One region of the Streptomyces sp. DSM 42067 genome, then DNA from elsewhere that is predicted to be linked to it. Evidence: riboswitches for the same ligand, from Rfam matches in the RefSeq annotation. Region 1 holds a riboswitch; each other region holds the start of a gene.
The links. Region 1 has a riboswitch for ZMP and ZTP ahead of ACSMXV_RS25600 (glycine hydroxymethyltransferase). Riboswitches for the same ligand answer to the same signal wherever they lie in the genome.

Region 1 (6,256 bases):
CGCCACCCACTGGCGCACCGCACCCAGGTAGTTGCCGAGGTGGAACGAGCCCGCTGTGGGCTGGATTCCGGAGAGGACACGCGGACGGGCGCCGGGCGTGGAGCGGGGCGCCTCGGGGCCCGGGGCGACGGGTGGGTGCTCAGAGACCATGCTCAACATTCTCTCAGGTGCGCGCGACAGCTGGGGAACCGATCCGCGACGGCTCGGGAACCGTTCTCCGTGGCCGGTGTATCAGGAACGCGGGCGGTTCGGGGAGGTCCTGAAGCCGGGTTCGTCCCCGCGAACGGGGAGGACCCGGCTCACATCCGAGCTGCGGCCGCCGCAGGGGGCGCCGATGAGACGAGGAACACAGTGCTCCTGGCCGGGCTGATCGACCTTGGGAAAGACCTTGGGAAAGAGCCCCGCGGTCGGCTGCCGGCCGGCCCGTATGCCGTCGGCAGCCGACCGCGGGATCAGCTGAGGATGGGGAGAGGATCAGCAGGTCAGCTGAGGTCGATGCCCGGGTAGAGGGGGAATCCGTCCAGCAGGTCGGTGGCGCGGCGCGAGACCTCGTCCGCGACCTTCTCGTCCAGGACGTGCTGCGCCTTGGAGGGCGCGCCCTTGCTGGTCGTGCCCGGCTCGGCCGAGGTGAGCACCCGGTCGATCAGCGCGGCGATCTCGTCCATCTCGGCGGTGCCGAGCCCGCGGGTCGTCAGGGCCGGAGTGCCGATCCGGATGCCGGAGGTGTACCAGGCGCCGTTGGGGTCCTGCGGGATGGCGTTGCGGTTGGTCACGACACCGGAGTCGAGGAGCGCGGACTCGGCCTGGCGGCCGGTGAGCCCGTAGGAGGTCGCGACGTCGATCAGGTTGAGGTGGTTGTCCGTACCGCCGGTGACCAGCGTGGCGCCGCGGCGCATCAGGCCGTCGGCGAGGGCGCGGGAGTTGTCGACGATGCGCTGGGCGTAGTCGCGGAAGTCGGGGCGGCGGGCCTCGGCGAGGGCGACGGCCTTGGCGGCCATGACGTGCGGCAGCGGGCCGCCGAGCACCATGGGGCAGCCGCGGTCGACCTGCTCGACCAGCGAGTCGTCACACAGGACCATGCCGCCGCGCGGGCCGCGCAGGGACTTGTGGGTGGTCGTGGTGACGATCTGCGCGTGCGGTACGGGGTCGAAGTCGCCCGTGAGGACCTTGCCCGCGACCAGGCCCGCGAAGTGCGCCATGTCGACCATGAGGGTCGCGCCGACCTCGTCGGCGATCTCCCGCATGATGCGGAAGTTCACCAGGCGCGGGTACGCCGAGTAGCCCGCGACGATGATCAGCGGCTTGAACTCGCGGGCGGTGGCGCGCAGCGCCTCGTAGTCGAGGAGGCCGGTCTCCGGGTCGGTGCCGTAGCTGCGCTGGTCGAACATCTTGCCGGAGATGTTGGGCCGGAAGCCGTGCGTGAGGTGGCCGCCCGCGTCCAGCGACATGCCGAGCATGCGCTGGTTGCCCAGCTCGCGGCGGAGCTCGGCCCAGTCCTTCTCGGAGAGGTCGTTGACCTGCCGGGCACCGGCCCGCTCCAGCGCCGGGGCCTCGACGCGCGCGGCGAGGACGGCCCAGAAGGCGACCAGGTTGGCGTCGATGCCGGAGTGCGGCTGGACGTAGGCGTGGCGGGCGCCGAAGAGCTCCTTGGCGTGCTCGGCGGCGAGGGCCTCGACGGTGTCGACGTTGCGGCATCCGGCGTAGAAGCGGCGGCCGACGGTACCCTCGGCGTACTTGTCGCTGAACCAGTTGCCCATGGTCAGCAGGACGGCGGGCGAGGCGTAGTTCTCGCTGGCGATCAGCTTCAGCGAGGCGCGCTGGTCCTCGATCTCCTGGCCGATGGCGTCGGCGACGCGGGGCTCCACGCCCCGGATCACATCGAGGGCGCTGCGGAAGGCGGTGGACTCGGTGGAGAGGGGCTCTGGCATGTCGTAGGACCTCCGGACGCGGACACGGGATGCACGGGTCGGCCCAGGCGCACGGCACACGGTTGCGCGGGCCGCTCCCCGATGGTCGGTCCCATCCCAGCGCGCCAGTCACGGCCCGCGGCCAGCCTACCGGCAAGGCCGGGGGCCGGCCTTGCCGGTCCAGGATGCGGGAGCGCTGCCGCTGGGCTACCCGCCTGTGCCCACCCTCCCCCAAGCTCTCGACTTCGCTCGAGCAGGGGGACCCCCATCGCCCTGGGGGTACCTCCCAGGCCCTTAAGGCACTGGGGGAGGAACGCATGCCCACAGGCGGGCGGGCAGAGAGACAAATCAGGTACAAAGGGCACACCCGCCCTCTCTGCAGTGCGTACGGAGATCCCGTGACTGCCACAGAAACCCTCATCGCCTCTGCCGAAGCGCACAGTGCGCACACCTATCACCCGTTGCCCGTCGTCATCGCGACCGCGGACGGGGCGTGGATGACGGACGTCGAGGGGCGGCGCTATCTCGATCTGCTCGCCGGATACTCGGCGCTCAACTTCGGGCACCGCAACCGGCGGCTGATCGAGGCCGCTCAGGCGCAGCTGGAGCGGGTGACGCTGACCTCCCGCGCCTTCCACCACGACCGGTACGCCGAGTTCTGTGCGCGGCTGGCCGAGCTGTGCGGCATGGAGATGGTCCTGCCGATGAACACGGGCGCGGAGGCCGTGGAGACCGCCGTGAAGACCGCGCGGAAGTGGGGGTACCGGGTCAAGGGCGTGCCCGACGGCATGGCCAAGGTCGTCGTGGCGAACAACAACTTCCACGGCCGCACGACGACGATCATCAGCTTCTCCACGGACCCGGAGGCCCGGGCGGACTTCGGGCCGTACACGCCCGGCTTCGAGATCGTCCCGTACGGCGACCTGACCGCGATGCGCGAGGCACTCACGGAGAACGCGGTCGCGGTGCTCCTTGAGCCCATCCAGGGCGAGGCCGGGGTGCTGGTACCGCCGGACGGCTATCTGCGGGGCGTGCGGGAGCTGACGCGCGAGCGGAACGTGCTGTTCGTCGCCGACGAGATCCAGTCGGGCCTGGGCCGTACCGGCAGGACCTTCGCGTGCGAGCACGAGGGTGTCGTGCCGGATATGTACGTGCTCGGCAAGGCGCTCGGCGGCGGCATCGTGCCGGTGTCGGCGGTCGTCGCGTCCAGTGCCGTGCTGGGAGTGTTCAGGCCCGGGGAGCACGGTTCGACGTTCGGCGGGAACCCGCTGGCGTGCGCGGTGGCGCTGGAGGTGATCGACATGCTGCGGTCCGGCGAGTACCAGCAGCGGGCCGCGGAGCTGGGCGCGCATCTGCACGACGAGCTGCGGCTGCTCGCCGGGAGCGGCGGCGCCGTGCGGGAGGTGCGCGGCCGCGGCCTGTGGGCGGGCGTCGACATCGACCCGTCGTACGGAACGGGGCGGCAGATCTCGGAGAGGCTGATGGACAGAGGCGTGCTGGTGAAGGACACCCACGGCTCCACCATCCGGATCGCCCCGCCGCTGGTCATCAGCAAGGAGGACCTGGACTGGGGTCTTGACCAGTTGCGGGCCGTCCTGGCCGCCAGGACCTGACGTCACAGGCCCCGAAGGCTCACAGGATCACATGGGGCAGGAAGCGGGCGTACTCGTCCGTGACCAGCCCCGACGACTCGCGGATGCCGAGCCCCGCCGACTCGTCCTGCACGACCCAGGCGCCGAGCACCACGCGGTTGCCGTCGAACGACGGCAGTGGTGCCAACTCCTGGTAGCAGCAGGATTCTTCCCGGGCGACGGGGTCGCCCGGGCCCGCCTCGTGCACCGTGACACCGGCGCCCTCGCGGCCGAGCAGCGGCTTGGCGACGTACCCGGTGGTCGTCGCCAGCTCGCGCGGCCCGTCGAGATAGGCGGGCAGAAGGTTCGGATGGCCCGGGTAGAGCTCCCAGAGAATGGCGAGGAGCGCCTTGTTGGACAGCAGCATCTTCCAGGCGGGCTCGATCCACAGGGTGCTGCCGGTGCCGCCGCCGTTGTCGAGCGTGTCGAGGACGTGCTCGCCGAAGCGGTCCGTGGTCAGCCACTCCCACGGGTAGAGCTTGAAGCAGCTGCGGATGAAGCGGAGCTGCTTGTCCACGAAGCGCCCGGAGAGCCGGTCCCAGCCGATCTCCTCCATGGAGATCCACTCGGTGTCGAGCCCGGCCTGCTGGGCGGTCTCCCGCAGATACGCGACGGTCATCAGGTCCTCGCCGAGCTCGTCGGCCGAGGAGTGCGCGAAGTACAGGGGGCTGCCCGCCGGCAGCAGCGCGGCCTGCTTCTTCCAGGCGTCGACGAGCCGTTCGTGCAGGGAGTTCCACTGGTCGGCGCCCGGGAAGCGCTCCTCCATCCAGAACCACTGCGGGCTAGCGGCCTCGACGAGCGACGTCGGCGTGTCGGCGTTGTACTCGAGCAGCTTGGCGGGGCCGCTGCCGTCGTGGCGGAGGTCGAAGCGGCCGTAGACGGAGGGGAGTTCAGCGCGGCGCCGCCAGGCCTCCGCGACCAGCTCGGCCAGCCGCGGATCCGTGATGCCGAGATCCGCGAACCGGTCCTCGTCCACGATGTACTGCGCCGCCGCGAGACACATGCGGTGCAGCTCCTCGACGACCTCCTCCAGCGCCTCGACCTCGGGCAGCGAGAAGACGTAGTACGCGCTCTCGTCCCAGTACGGGCGCAGCGAGCCGTCCGGGTAACGGGTGAGCGGATAGATCAGCCCCTGCTCCTCGACGGTCTGCTGCCAGCCGTCGCGGGGCTCGATGGTGCGTCGTTCCATGTGTCCGGCTGTTCCCGGTGTTCGGCTTCTACGGGTGTTCGGCTGTTCCAGGTGTCCGGCCGCTCAGCCGCCCGAGCTTCCGCCGTCGCCGCTGCCGAAGCCGCCGCGGTCCACGCCGCCGCTCGTTCCGCCGGAACTGCCGGCGCTGCTCGACTTCTTGGTGAAGGAGCCGCCGTCGACCCAGCCGTTCTTCTCCTTGCCGCCGTAGTACCAGTCGCCGTCGCCGGACACCTTGCCGCTCTTCCGGCTCTTGCGGCTTCCGGCGCCGCCGCTGCCGGTCTTGCAGTTCTTGTCGGCGACGACCTGGTAGCCCTTGGCGGCCTCGTAGCTGTCGCGGTCCACGCACCGCTTGTCCGGGTCGGAGGAGCAGGCGGTGAGTGCCGCCGCGAGCAGTCCCACACCCCCGAGTACGACCGTGCCGGACCTCAATTGACGTCGTATGTCTGCCATCTGTGCTCCCCCGTAGCGTTCCTGTCGGTTTCGTCGACCGGTCGGTCAACTGGCCGCTGCCGACCGGTGGTCAGCGTACGGGTGTGCCCGCCCGGTCGCGCAACCGGGCCCCGGGGGCACGGGCGGCGCACGCGGTCAGTCGTGGTCGGCAGGCAGCACCTGGACGGTGTCGCCCACCGGGCGCTCGCCGGTCGCGTCCGACGTGGTGTTGACGAGCGTGCCGCCGACGGCCATGGCGGTGGAGCCGCCGCCATCGAGGTTCAGGGCGTCGACGGCGCCGAGGGAGCGCATGAAGGACGCGGCCTCGGCCAGGGTGAACCCCTCGCTGACGCCCGGCTGCCGCCCGTCGACCGTGACCAGGAGCAGCCGTCCTTGCTTGTCGATTCCGGCCATGGTGCGCGGCTGCCGTACGTTCGACCAGGCGTAGCCGAAGGAGAGGTCCTGCGGATCGAGGGTGCCCTCGCCGGCGGCGTCGATGTCGATGCGGCCGTCCTTCACCAGGGTCGGGGCGGCGCTCACGATGCTGTCGTCGGGACCGAGTTCGATCCGTCGGCCCTCGGTGTCGCGGACGACCTCCTTCACGGAGATCCGCTCGCCCTGCCGGGCCTGGTCCGCCAGCCAGTCGGCTGCCGGACCGATGCCCTGGAGCACCGAGCCGCCGGCCGGGACCGTACCGCCGCGGGCACCGGAGGAGATCACCCGGCCGGTGGCGTCCAGCACGACCTGGGTGCCGGGGCCGGTGGGCAGGCTTCCCTGGAACTCCGAGGTGAACCGCACCAGGTCGTCGGTCTTCTGGCAGGTGAGGTCCTGGCGGGGCTGTTCGGTGGGTGTGGCACCAGGACGGCCGCAGTTGCGCACCTTGCCCGGCACCCGGTTGATGCCCTCCACCGCGTACGTGGACGACCCGGCGCGCGCGGTCACCTTGGTGCTCACATCGGCGATACGGACGTGCCGGCCGCCGTCCTCCAGGATCAGCGCCGCACGGGAGCCGGAGGCCATCGCCTCCAGCGCCCCGTCGTAAGCCGCGGTTCCGGTCGGGGCGCCCTGTACGCCGTCGGCGTCGGAGGTGATGAAGAAGC
Region 2 (6,256 bases), 1.1 Mb from region 1:
CGGGGGAGGAGATCGTACGGCGCCAGAACGCGGCCTTCCGTGAGGTGGTGGACGGCCGCTACCGGGCCCGTATGCGTGCGGCATGGCTGCGGGCGGCCGGCTGGACGGTGTTCACGCTCGGCTTCGGCGGGGGCCTCGCGCTCGTCGGCCACCGCACGGCACAGGGCCTTGGCACCCCCGGCGACCTGGTGCTGACCATCACGGTCGCGGCGGCGCTGCGCCAGTCCGTGCAGCAGGCGGTGATGCGCGCGGCCGGGGCGATCGACGCGATGCGGCTGATCGGCCCGTACCTGTGGCTGCGCTCGTACGCCGCCGGGCAGCGGGCCCGTACGACTGGCACCACCCCCACCCCGGACGCGCTGCGCGAGGGCATCACCCTGACCGACGTGTCGTACGTCTATCCGGGCACGGAACGCCGCGCGCTGGACGGGATCAGCGTCACGCTGCCCGCCGGTGCCGTGGTCGCGGTGGTCGGCGAGTTCGGCTCCGGCAAGACGACGCTGGTGAAGCTGCTGTCGAAGTTCTACCGGCCCGACGAGGGCCGGATCACCGTGGACGGTACCGATCTCGCCGATCTCGACACGGACGCATGGCGGGCCCGGACCAGCGCCGCGTACCAGGACTTCGGGCGCTTCCACACCGTGTTCGCCCAGACGGTCGGACTCGGCGACCTCCCGCACATCGACGACCGCGAGCGCATCGCGGAGGCGGTCCGCGCGGCCGACGCGGAGAGCCTGGTCGCCCGCCTCCCGGACGGCCTGGACACCCAGCTCGGCCGCGAACTGGGCGGCGTCGACCTGTCCGAGGGCCAGTGGCAGAAGACCGCGCTCGCCCGCGCCTCCATGCGCCCCGACCCGCTCCTCTTCGTCCTCGACGAACCCACGGCCTCCCTCGACTCCCCGAGCGAACAGGCCATCTTCCAGCGCTACATGGACCGCGCCCGCACCCTTGCCGACCGCACCGGCGCCGTGACGGTCATCGTCTCCCACCGCTTCTCGACCGTGAGCGGCGCCGACCTGATCCTCGTCCTCGACAAGGGCATCCTGGCGGAGTACGGCACGCACGAGGAACTGCTGGCGTTCGGCGGCCGATACGCGGATCTGTACGGCATCCAGGCGACGGCGTATGCGGCGTCCTGAGCCGCGGAACGCTCGAATCGCCCGCGCACCAGGCGGCGTCCGCGCGCTGCCGGTACGGCACAACCCAGGGGGGCGAGACTCGCATCCACTACAGTGCGCCGTGGGCCGTGACTGGCGCTGAGGTGGAGCACCACCGTGGAGCGGTCTGACGAGAGCGTCGATGCCGTGCGCCTGGGCGAGTGGTCGATCACGCCTGGGAGGCGAAGATGTCCCCGACTCAGACGGCCCAGCTCATGGACGGCACCGGACTCGCCCGGCGCATCGTCGAAGAGACCACCACCAAGGCGGCGGAGGTCGCACAACGCACGGGATTCGCGCCGTGCCTGGCGACGGTGCTGGTGGGCGACGACCCCGCGTCGGTCACGTACGTCCGCATGAAGCGGGCCCGCTGCGCGAAGGCCGGCATCCAGTCCCGCCACATCGGGTTGCCCGCCACCACCACGACCGCCGAACTGGTCGACACGCTGGCCGCCCTCTCTCGCGACCCCCAAGTCCACGGCATCCTGCTGCAGCACCCGGTCGGGCCGGGCATCGACGAGCGGGCGGCGTTCGAGGCCATCGCTCCGGAGAAGGACGTCGACGGCGTCACCATGCACTCCTTCGGCACGATGAGTTTCGGACTGCCCGGCTTCGTGTCGTGCACCCCCGGCGGGATCATGCGGCTGCTGGACGAGTACGGCGTCGAACTCGCTGGCAACCACGCCGTCGTGGTCGGCCGCAGCGCGATCCTCGGCAAACCGGTCGGGATGCTCCTGCTCGCACAGGATGCCACGGTGACGTACTGCCATTCCCGCACCGCGGACCTGCCCGCGATCGTCCGCGAAGCGGACATCGTGGTGGCGGCGGTGGGTCGCCCCCGGCTGATCCGCGGCGAGGACATCAAGCCCGGCGCGGTGGTGATCGACGCGGGATACAACCCGGGCAACATCGGCGACGTCGACTTCGACACCGCCCGCACTCGCGCAGGTCTGATCACTCCGGTCCCCGGCGGAGTAGGACCGATGACCATCGCCGTCCTGCTGGAGCAGACCGTGGAAGCCGCCGAGCAGCAGCTCGGAATCCGGTGACGCCGACGTCATCCTGAGCAGCGGCCCAGCCGGATGGTTGGGCCCAGGGTGGAGCCCCCTTGCCCGGATTCGAACCGGTTCTCCAGGACGTTCACGCAAGGGCCCCACGGCCTGGTGGGATGGCGGCATGACAACGCTGCCGCACCGAGCGCTGCAAGCCCTCCACCGGTTCAATGCCGCTCACCCATGGGACCACAACGCCCACTACCACCGATGGATACTGAGACAGCTCCCGAAACACTGCGACCGGGCCCTCGACGTCGGCTCCGGTACTGGCGACCTGGCCAGGCTCCTGGCCACACGCGCCAAGGAGGTGCACGGAATCGACGCCGATCCGGTCATCGTCGGCCGGGCACGGGAGCTGACTCCTCCGGCCGCCCCGGTGACGTTCTCCGTCGCAGACGCGCTGACCGGGATCCCCGCCGGTTCCTACGACGTCATCACGTGTGTCGCCGTCATCCACCACCTGCAGTTCACCGACGCGCTCACCCACTTCCGTCGGCACCTGGCACCCGGAGGAACGCTGGTGGTCGTCGGACTGGCTCGCGCCGAGACCCTTGGCGACCACCTGCTCGGTGTCGCCGCCATCCCGATGAACGTCGCCATGGGCTGGTTCAAGAACAGGGGCCGCACGGCACCACGGCCGGCCTCGATGACCGCCCGTACCCGACCTGCGGACATGAGCTTCCCCGACGTCGTCCGCGAAGCGCGCCACGTCCTGCCGGGCGCACGGCTGCGTCGCCGGCTGTTCTGGCGCTACACGTTGGTGTGGCACCAGCGTTGAGCGGTCAGGCCGCGAAGCTGCGCCCTGCGGCCGGCCGGACAAGGGATCGGGAAGGCGCGCACGCTTGGAGTGAGGGCGGCCGCTCCCCGAAGTGACGACCGCCCTCCTACGCGGCTACTCCGCCACCGGAAGCCGCGCCCCGTCCCGCAGGAACAGCGGGATCCGGTCCAGTGGGGCGTCGACCGTGACGGTCGCGCCGCCCTCGTACTCCTCGCCCGTCCAGGCGTCCGTCCAGCGGGCGCCCGCTGGGAGGTACACCGTCCACTCCGTCGCGCCCGCCGTCAGTACCGGTGCCACCAGCAGATCCGGGCCGAAGAGGTACGCGTCGGCCACCGACCAGGCCTTCTCGTCCTCGGGGAACTCGAGGAACAGCGGGCGCATCACCGGCAGGCCCTCCTCGTGGGCGGCGCGCATGGCATCCAGGACGTACGGCTTGAGGCGTTCGCGCAGGTGCAGGTACTTCTCGAGGATCGCGGCGGCCTCCTCGCCGTACGACCACACCTCGTTCGGGCCGCCCGTCATGTCCGGGCCGAGCGGCATGCCCGGGTCGCGGAAGCCGTGCAGGCGCATCAGCGGCGACAGGGCGCCGAACTGGAACCAGCGGACCATCACCTCCTGGTACGCGGGGTCGTTCGGGTCGCCGCCGTGGAAGCCGCCGATGTCGGTGTTCCACCACGGGATGCCGGACAGCGCGGTGTTGAGGCCTGCCGCGATCTGGCGGCGCAGGGTCGCGAAGTCGGTGCCGATGTCGCCGGACCACAGGGCGGCGCCGTAGCGCTGGCTGCCCGCCCACGCGGAGCGGTTGAGGGTGACCACCTCGGTCTCGCCCGCGGTGTGCATGCCCTCGTAGAAGGTGCGGGCGTTCTCGCGCGGGTAGAGGTTGCCGACCTCCAGGCCCGGGCCCGCGTGGTAGCGCAGGTTCTCGGCGTAGTGCGGCTTGAGTTCCGGCTCGCAGGCGTCCAGCCAGAAGGCGCGGATGCCGTACGGCTCGAGGTAGTTGTCGCGCACCCGCGACCACACGAACTCGCGGGCCTCCGGGTTGGTGGCGTCGTAGAAGGCCACCTGGACCGTGGACGCGACCTCCTTGTCGGGCCAGTCGGCATGTGCCATCGGGCTGTACTGGGTGCCGATGAAGTAGCCCTTCTGCTCCATCAGCTGGTGGTTCTCGCTGAGGGGCGACACCGACGGCCAGACCGACACGACCAGCTTGATGCCGAGCGTCTCCAGCTCCCGCACCATCGCCGCCGGGTCCGGCCACTCCGCCGGGTCGAACTTCCACTCGCCCAGATGCGTCCAGTGGAAGAAGTCGCAGACGATCGCGGAGATCGGCAGGCCGCGCCGCTTGTACTCCCGCGCCACGGCGAGCAGTTCGTCCTGCGTGCGGTAGCGCAGCTTGCACTGCCAGAAGCCGGCGGCCCACTCGGGCAGCATCGGCGTACGGCCGGTGGCGGCGCTGTAGCGGCGCTGGGCGTCGGCCGGGGTGCCCGCCGTGATCCAGTAGTCGATCTGGCGGGCTGAGTCGGCGACCCAGCGCGTGCCGTTGCCGGCCAGCTCGACGCGGCCGATCGCCGGGCTGTTCCACAGCAGCGTGTAGCCGCGGCTCGAGGTGAGCACCGGGATGGTCACCTCGGCGTTGCGCTGCACCAGATCCAGGACGGTGCCCTTCTGGTCGAACCGCCCGTGCTGGTGCTGCCCGAGGCCGTACAGCTTCTCGCCCTCGTACGCGCTGAAGCGCTGCTCGAGGCGGTGGTGGCCGTTGCCGGTCGGGGTGTAGAGGCGCGGGCCGGGCCACCAGAAGTGGGCGCGCTCCTCGGCGAGCAGTTCGGTGCCGTCGTCGGTACGGGCGAAGCGGATCTGCCCCTCGGCGCTGACGTGCGCGGTGATCGCGCCGACGGTCAGCTCCCCCTCGTCGTCGCCGATCTTGACCGCCACCGCCTGGGCGGGCTCAGGGTCGTCGATGAGTGCGCCGGGCAGCCCTTCGAGGACGGGGCCGCCGAGCCGGGCGCGGACGCGGATCGCGTCCGGGCCCCAGGGCTCGAGGCGTACGGTCTCCTGGCGTCCGCTCCACTCCAGGGCACCGTCACGCTCGCGGAACGTGCCGATGGTGGGGGACGACTGGGCCAGGCTGGGGGAGCCCTCTCCGGGCTGGGGCACGGCAGGCTGGTTCACGGCGGGTGCTCCTGAGGGAGTGGTGTGACGGCTGGTGTGCTGTGACGGCTCGTGCGATGTGACGGCTGGTGTGGTGACAGGCCGGCCTGGCGGGAGCCATGCCGGGGAGTGGCGGGGGCAGCGGGGACAAGGCGCTCGGGCCCTCGCTGATAGGGCGCAGGTCGCTTGTTCGGGCCGCGCTCCGGGGGCCCAAGGTGCTGCGGGGGCTGTTCCGGGGTCCTGCCGGTGCTCCGGGGAAGGCTGGGCCCCGAGGCTCAGCTCGTGGCCGGGGCCGGGCCCGAGCTGGCCCGTACGGTCAGTTCCGGCGGGAGCAGCACGACCTCGTCCGTGCCATGCCCCTCGAGCTTGGCGACCAGGAGTTCCACGGCGCGCCGCCCCATCTCCTGCGCGGGGATGGCGACCGAGGTGAGGCGCACCGAGGCCTGCATGGCGAGCTGGTCCGGGCAGATCGCGACCACCGACACGTCCTCGGGAACGGCGCGGCCGCTCTGGCGCAGCAGCGCGAGCAGCGGTTCGACCGCGGACTCGTTCTGCACGACGAACCCGGTGGTGGACGGACGCTCGTCGAAGATCCGGGCCAGGGTCACCGACATCGCGTCGTAGCCGCCCTCGCAGGGCCGGTGCAGCAGCCGCACGCCGAGCTCGCGGGAGCGGCTGCGCAGGCCGTCGAGGGTCCGCTCGGCGAATCCGGTGTGCCGCTCGTACACTCCGGGCGCCTCACCGATGACAGCGATATCGCGGTGGCCGAGCTTGGCCAGATGTTCGAGGCACAGGGCGCCCGTCGCCCCGAAATCGAGGTCGACGCAGGTGAGGCCGGTCGTGTCGGCGGGCAGGCCGATGAGCACGGACGGCCGGTCCGTACCGCGCAGCAACGGCAGCCGCTCGTCGTCGAGCTCGACGTCCATGGGGATCATCGCGTCCGCGAGCCCGCTGCCGGTGACGCGGCGTACGGCGTCGGGCCCCTCCTCGCCGGTCAGCAGCAGTACGTCGTACCCGTGCGCACGGGCCGTTGTGGCGACGGCGATGGCGATCTCCATCATCACCGGCATATACATGTCGGTACGCAGCGGAATCATCAGCGCAATGATGTTCGAGCG
Region 3 (6,256 bases), 2.7 Mb from region 1:
GCACGTCCACCAGTCCCTGTGGACCGGCGGTGAGCCGCTGTTCTACGACGAGCAGGGCTACGCGGGCCTCTCGGACACCGCCCGCTACTACATCGGCGGCATCCTGAAGCACGCCCCGTCGCTGCTGGCCTTCACCAACCCGACGGTGAACTCGTACCACCGCCTGGTCCCCGGCTTCGAGGCCCCGGTCAACCTGGTCTACTCGCAGCGCAACCGCTCCGCGGCCATGCGTATCCCGATCACGGGCTCGAACCCGAAGGCCAAGCGCGTCGAGTTCCGCGCCCCGGACCCGTCCTCGAACCCGTACCTGGCGTTCTCGGCGCTGCTCCTCGCGGGCCTCGACGGCGTCAAGAACAAGATCGAGCCGGCCGAGCCGATCGACAAGGACCTCTACGAGCTCGCTCCCGAGGAGCACGCGGGCGTCCCGCAGGTCCCGACCTCGCTGCCCGCCGTCCTCGACGCGCTCGAGGAGGACAACGAGTACCTGCAGGCCGGCGGTGTCTTCACCTCCGACCTGATCGAGACCTGGATCGACTACAAGCGCGCCAACGAGATCGCCCCGATCCAGCTGCGGCCGCACCCGCACGAGTTCGAGCTGTACTTCGACATCTAAAGGGCGGGGTCGGGCGACCTGGGGCTAGGGCCCGGGAACATGCTGTGACCTGGGGAAATGCTGCTCAGCATTTCCCGCTGTTCCCAGCTGTTTTCCAGGGCCTTGTGCACCAGGTGTGCACCGGACCGCCAGGATCCTGACTTGCTGTCAGAACAGCAGCGAGGGCCGCCACCCTGTCTGGGGTGGCGGCCCTCGCTGGCTTGGTCGCGCGGCAGGAACGAAAAGTGGGCCAGTATCCACGATCAGGCTTCTTGGTCTCCTGGTAACGGGCTGGGGCGGCGACCTGCGGCGATGGTGGCTGCAGGTCGCCGACCGGTCTTTTGATGATTGCTGGCGATGGGTGCGACGGTCTTCATCGGGTGTCCTGCGGACTCTGTGCGGACAGCTCTGGCCACGATCGGCTCACCAGCTGGGCAATCGCTGATGGTAGCGATCCAAGATCGGCCGACCCGCTAAGCGCTCTTGCCGATAGAGTCTTGTCCGGCCGCAACTGGCGAGGGTGGACAACCACCGGGGAGCGGCCGTTCTTCCGCGTGAGCGTCGACCGCCTGGGCGCCTCCGTCAGTGATTGTCCGCTGAGGAGGCCACGACGTGGATCTGCGTTACGGAATGAACCCCCAGCAACGGGCGGCGGATGCCACGCCGGTCCGGCCGGGCCGGTGGCCGGTTCGGGTGGTGCAGGGGAACCCGTCGTACATCAACATGCTGGACGCGCTCAACAGCTGGCAGCTGGTGTGTGAGGCGAGCCGGTGCCTGAATCGACCGGCGGCTGCTTCTTTCAAGCATGTCTCACCTGCCGGTGCTGCCGTGTCCGGGCCCGTCGATGACGTGACGGCGGAGCTCTACGCGGTTCACCAGGACGAAGTCGGCCCCCTGACCAGTGCGTATCTGCGTGCTCGCGACGCCGACCCGAAGTCCTCCTACGGGGACTTCGCCGCTGTCTCGCACCCGGTCGACGCGGAACTCGCCGAGTTGCTGGCCCGAGTCGTCTGCGACGGCATCATCGCGCCGGGCTACGCACCGGGTACCGTTGGGACGCTCAGCAAGAAGAAGAACGGCCGCTTCCTCGTCATGGAAGCGGACCCGGCCTTCGTACCGCCGGAGCGTGAGACGCGCGAAGTCTTCGGCCTGCGCCTGGCCCAGCAACGGGACGAGGTGCCGCTGGCAGCCACGCTGTTGGAGAACGTCGTGTGCGGCGCGCTGCCCACGACTGCCGCGGATGATCTCCTGCTTGGCCTGGTGGTGCTGCGCTACACCCAGTCCAACTCGGTGTGCTACCTGCGTGACGGGGTGACCCTCGGCATCGGTGCCGGGCAGCAGTCTCGCGTGGACTGCACGCGACTTGCCGGCGCGAAGACCGACACCTGGTGGTTGCGGCGCCATCCGGCGGTTCGCGCGCTCGCCTTCCGGCCGGACGTCCGACGTCAGGACCGGATCAACTGGCAGATCCGCTTCGTCGAGGGTGACCTCACGCCGGACGAGAGCACTCGCCTTTCCCGTGCGCTGTCGCAGCCGGGAGAAGAGTTGACCGACAGCTCGCGCGTCGAATGGATGGCTGGGCTGAAGGGCGTCGCGTTCGTCTCCGACGGGGCGTTGCCGTTCCGCGACAACGTCGACCATGCACACCGGCATGGTGTCGGCTACATCGCCGAGCCGGGCGGATCGATCCGTTCCGTAGAGATCGAAGACACCTGCCGCGAGCATCAGATCGCCCTCGCACGCACCGGCCTCAGGCTGTTCCACCACTGAGGAACCATGGCCCGCGACGACGCTCGCAGGGTGCTGCGTCAGGAAAGCGTCCACCGGGATGCCGAGCCAGCGACTACCCGCCGGCCCGTTGGCGGTTGGAAGGCACGGCACTGCTCGACGTGCTGGAGTCGTCATCGGTGCTGCCGATTGCCCACTTCCCCCTCTTGCCAAACCGAGACTGAAGTCCTCGGACCGACCAGAAAGCGCATCAGCATGCTCGCCCTTCAGGATCTGTTGTCCGCCAACCCTTACCCTGGCCGCGGCGTCCTGTGCGCCCGCACCCACTCCGGAACCGTGCTGGGCGGTTACTTCCTCACTGGCCGCAGCCCGGCCTCACGCGACCGTGCTCTGAGACTGATCGACGGTGAGCTCGTGGTCGGCCCCCTCACTCCTGGAAAGCACGATCCACTGCGCCACTACGCCGCCGCCACGACCACCAGCGACTGGCTGGTTCTGGGCAACGGCGAGCAGGTGTCCCAGGCTGCGGAACTACTCCGTGCGGGAGCCTCACCCACCGACGCGCTCAGCGGCTTCACGTACGAACCGGACCCCCCGATCCGGACGTCCCGCCTCACCGCGCTGATCAGCCGCGACGGCGGACGCACCACCGTCTTTGGAGCCGCCCACCCCAGTCGCGCCGCACGCCTCACCAGCAATGTGATGACCCTCGCCGTGCAGGATCTGGAACCGGGCGAAGCGGTCCTACTGACCACCTACGACTCCGACGGCGAACAGGTCTCGGTCGCCGCTCCCTTCACCGAGGCCACCGTCAGCGCCAGGAACGGCGAGGAACTATTGGACGAGATCTGGTCCGCGCTCGACGAACGGTTCCGAATCGCCGTCGCCGTCGTCGATCCTGCCCAGGGGCCGGAGTCCGCGATCCAGCGATCTGCTTGAGCCATGGCCCTCGCAGCGCACGCCTGTTGCCCGACATGCTGCATGCCCGTGTCGTGGCTCCGCGGGATGCCTGGAAGACTGGCTGCCTGTGACACATTCTGATCTTGCTCGCCGTATCCATGCCGTCTCTCATCTGGAAGGTCACTTCACGCTTCGGTCCGGACGTGCCGCCACGGAGTACTTCGACAAGTACCGGTTCGAAGGCGATCCCGTTCTGCTGGACGAGATCGCCGAGCGGATGACGCCGCTGGTGCCGTCCGACACGGAGGTGCTGGCCGGCCTGGAGATGGGCGGCATCCCGGTCGTCACCGCGCTCGGCCGACACACGGGTCTGCCCTGCGCGTTCGTGCGTAAGCAGGCCAAGCCGTATGGCACCTGCCGTCTCGCCGAGGGCGCCGAAGTGGAGGGCCGGCGGGTGCTGATCGTTGAGGACAACGCTCACCCGCAACCGCCTGCTCGACCGCACCGCCGCGGACCTGCGTGCCCAGCCGGACTGGCCGGTGCTCCGCGACACGGTCACCGCCTGGTGCGAGAGCGGTTCAACCTCGTACGGGCGCTGCACATCCACCGCAACACCGTCGTCTACCGCATGAACAAGATCGAGCAGATCACCGGCCGGCCGCTGCGCGACCACCGGTCCACCATGGCGCTCTATCTGGCCTGCCTGGCGGACCGACTCGACAGCACCAACAACGACACCCGGGCTTCCACACCGTAAGTCGCAGTCCCTGCCGACCGATTGACACCCGTCCGCCACAGCCTGAGACTCGATCCTCACGCTGAATGACGTTCACCTTGCGAATCCCGTGCACGAGCCGCTCACTCACAAGCACTCAAATCTCACAAGGGACGGACATGTCTGCTTCCGGTACGCCCGGTCCACAGCTCTCGTTACTCCGTCAGCACGTCACACGCCGACACCATCCGACCGCACGTCCGCGTCCCCCGCACCGGCGGTTCAGACGCGCCGTCGCCGCGCTGAGCACTCTCGCGGCGGTGGCCACCGGTCTCGCGGTCGCGCCCGGCGCGCAGGCCGCGCCCGGCGCCCAAGCCACAGCCGGCGACCAGGTCGCGTCCGGCCGCCCCCTCTACCTCGATCCGTCGAAGCCCGTCGAAAAGCGGGTCGCCGACCTGCTCGGCCGGATGACGCTGAAAGAGAAGATCGGCCAGATGACCCAGGCCGAACGGGCCGCGGTCGCCGACGACCCGTCCCGGGTCGCCGAGTGGGGCCTCGGCTCGGTGCTGTCCGGCGGCGGCTCCACACCCGCGGAGAACACCCCGGCCGCGTGGGTCGAGATGGTCAACGAGTTCCAGGAACAGGCGCTCAGCACCCGCCTCAAGATCCCGATCATCTACGGTATCGACGCGGTGCACGGCCACGGCAACGTCGCCGGCGCCACCCTCTTCCCGCACAACATCGGCATGGGCGCCACCCGTGACTCCCAACTCACCGAGAAGGCGGGCGAGGTGACGGCCGCGGAGCTCCGCGCCACCGGCATCCCCTGGAATTTCGCGCCCTGCCTCTGCGTCACCCGCGACGAGCGGTGGGGCCGCGGCTACGAGAGCTTCGGCGAGGATCCGGCCCTGGTGAAGGCGATGGAGACCGGGATCGATGGCCTGCAAGGCCCGACGCCGAACCGCATCGGCCCGGACCGTGTGCTCGCCACGGCCAAGCACTTCGCCGGGGACGGCGACACGGCGTACGACGTCGCCACCGCCGCGGCCAATGAGGGCAAGCCCTGGTACGAGCAGAAGTACACGATCGACCAGGGCGTCACGGTCACCAGCCGGGAGCACTTCGCCGCCGTCGATCTCGCCCCGTATGGGCCTGCCGTCAGGACGTACCGGGTCGGCTCCGTCATGCCGTCCTTCTCCAGCGTGGACTGGACCGAGGACGGGGTCGGCAACCCGGTGAAGATGCACGCCCACCAGGACCTCCTCACCGGCGTGCTGAAACGGAAGATGAACTTCAAGGGCTTTGTCATCTCCGACTGGGAGGGCATCCACCAGATCCCCGACCCGTCGGACCCGGCCAACGCCGGCCTGACCGGCTACAAGGTCCGTACGGCCGTCAACGCGGGCGTGGACATGTTCATGGAGCCCAACACGGCGCCCGAGTTCATGCGGTTGCTGCTGGACGAGGTCGAGGCGGGCGGGCTCAGCGAGGCGCGGATCGACGACGCCGTCTCCCGCATCCTGCGCCAGAAGTTCGCCCTCGGCCTCTTCGAGCATCCCTACGCCTCGACAGACAAGGTCGACGAGGTGGGCAGCGCGAAACACCGGGCCGTCGCCCGTGAGGCCGTGGCCAAGTCGCAGGTGCTGCTGAAGAACAGCGGGAACCTGCTGCCGCTCAGCCCGAAGTCGAAGATCTACGTGGCCGGGCGCAACGCCGACGACGTCGGCAACCAGGCGGGCGGCTGGACCATCACCTGGCAGGGCGTGTCCGGCGAGGGCGTGCGGGGCACCTCCATCCTGGACGGGATCAAGCAGGTCGCCCCGGACGCCGCCGTCACCTTCAGCGAGGACGCCTCCGCGCCCACCGACGGGTCTGATGTCGGCGTCGTCGTGGTCGGCGAGACACCGTACGCCGAGGGATACGGCGACGTCGGCGGGCCGGAGTGCGGCTGGTGCACCACGCCGCAGCAGGAGTCGAAGTCCCTGTCGCTCCAGCCGGAGGACAAGGCCGCCGTGGACAAGGTCTGCTCGGCCGTGGAGAAGTGCGTCGTGCTGGTGGTCTCCGGCCGCCCGCAGATCATCACGGACCAGCTCGGCGAGATCGACGCGCTGGTCGCGTCCTGGCTGCCCGGCAGCGAGGGCGCGGGCGTGGCCGATGTGCTGTTCGGCGAGCGGCCCTTCACCGGGCGGCTGCCGGTCAGCTGGCCGAGGAGCGCCGACCAGGTGCCGGTCAACGTGGGTGACTCCGACTACCGGCCGCTGTACCCGTTCGGCTGGGGGCTGCGTACCAAGGTCGGGAGCGGTCCGGTCGCCAGTCCTGCG

Region 2: linked by a shared signal. The riboswitch ahead of ACSMXV_RS30060 (bifunctional 5,10-methylenetetrahydrofolate dehydrogenase/5,10-methenyltetrahydrofolate cyclohydrolase) and the one ahead of ACSMXV_RS25600 (glycine hydroxymethyltransferase) in region 1 are both predicted to bind ZMP and ZTP.
Region 3: linked by a shared signal. The riboswitch ahead of ACSMXV_RS13420 (phosphoribosylaminoimidazolecarboxamide formyltransferase) and the one ahead of ACSMXV_RS25600 (glycine hydroxymethyltransferase) in region 1 are both predicted to bind ZMP and ZTP.

Annotation. Positions count from the first base shown of each region.
Region 1 is NZ_CM147706.1:5,568,893-5,575,148, reverse strand. Features, by position in the region: gene trpS (tryptophan--tRNA ligase) at 1-150, opposite strand, end outside; gene ACSMXV_RS25600 (glycine hydroxymethyltransferase) at 483-1,928, opposite strand; ZMP/ZTP riboswitch at 1,963-2,050, opposite strand; gene rocD (ornithine--oxo-acid transaminase) at 2,306-3,520, shown strand; gene ACSMXV_RS25590 (glutathionylspermidine synthase family protein) at 3,540-4,727, opposite strand; gene ACSMXV_RS25585 (hypothetical protein) at 4,791-5,177, opposite strand; gene ACSMXV_RS25580 (phosphodiester glycosidase family protein) at 5,313-6,256, opposite strand, start outside.
Region 2 is NZ_CM147706.1:6,625,744-6,631,999, forward strand. Features, by position in the region: gene ACSMXV_RS30055 (ABC transporter ATP-binding protein) at 1-1,139, shown strand, start outside; ZMP/ZTP riboswitch at 1,237-1,323, shown strand; gene ACSMXV_RS30060 (bifunctional 5,10-methylenetetrahydrofolate dehydrogenase/5,10-methenyltetrahydrofolate cyclohydrolase) at 1,346-2,206, shown strand; gene ACSMXV_RS30065 (class I SAM-dependent methyltransferase) at 2,334-2,990, shown strand; gene ACSMXV_RS30070 (glycoside hydrolase family 31 protein) at 3,105-5,159, opposite strand; gene ACSMXV_RS30075 (LacI family DNA-binding transcriptional regulator) at 5,414-6,256, opposite strand, start outside.
Region 3 is NZ_CM147706.1:2,875,379-2,881,634, forward strand. Features, by position in the region: gene glnA (type I glutamate--ammonia ligase) at 1-613, shown strand, start outside; ZMP/ZTP riboswitch at 1,090-1,174, shown strand; gene ACSMXV_RS13420 (phosphoribosylaminoimidazolecarboxamide formyltransferase) at 1,205-2,362, shown strand; gene ACSMXV_RS13425 (IMP cyclohydrolase) at 2,576-3,259, shown strand; gene ACSMXV_RS13430 (orotate phosphoribosyltransferase) at 3,348-3,977, shown strand; gene ACSMXV_RS13435 (glycoside hydrolase family 3 protein) at 4,256-6,256, shown strand, end outside.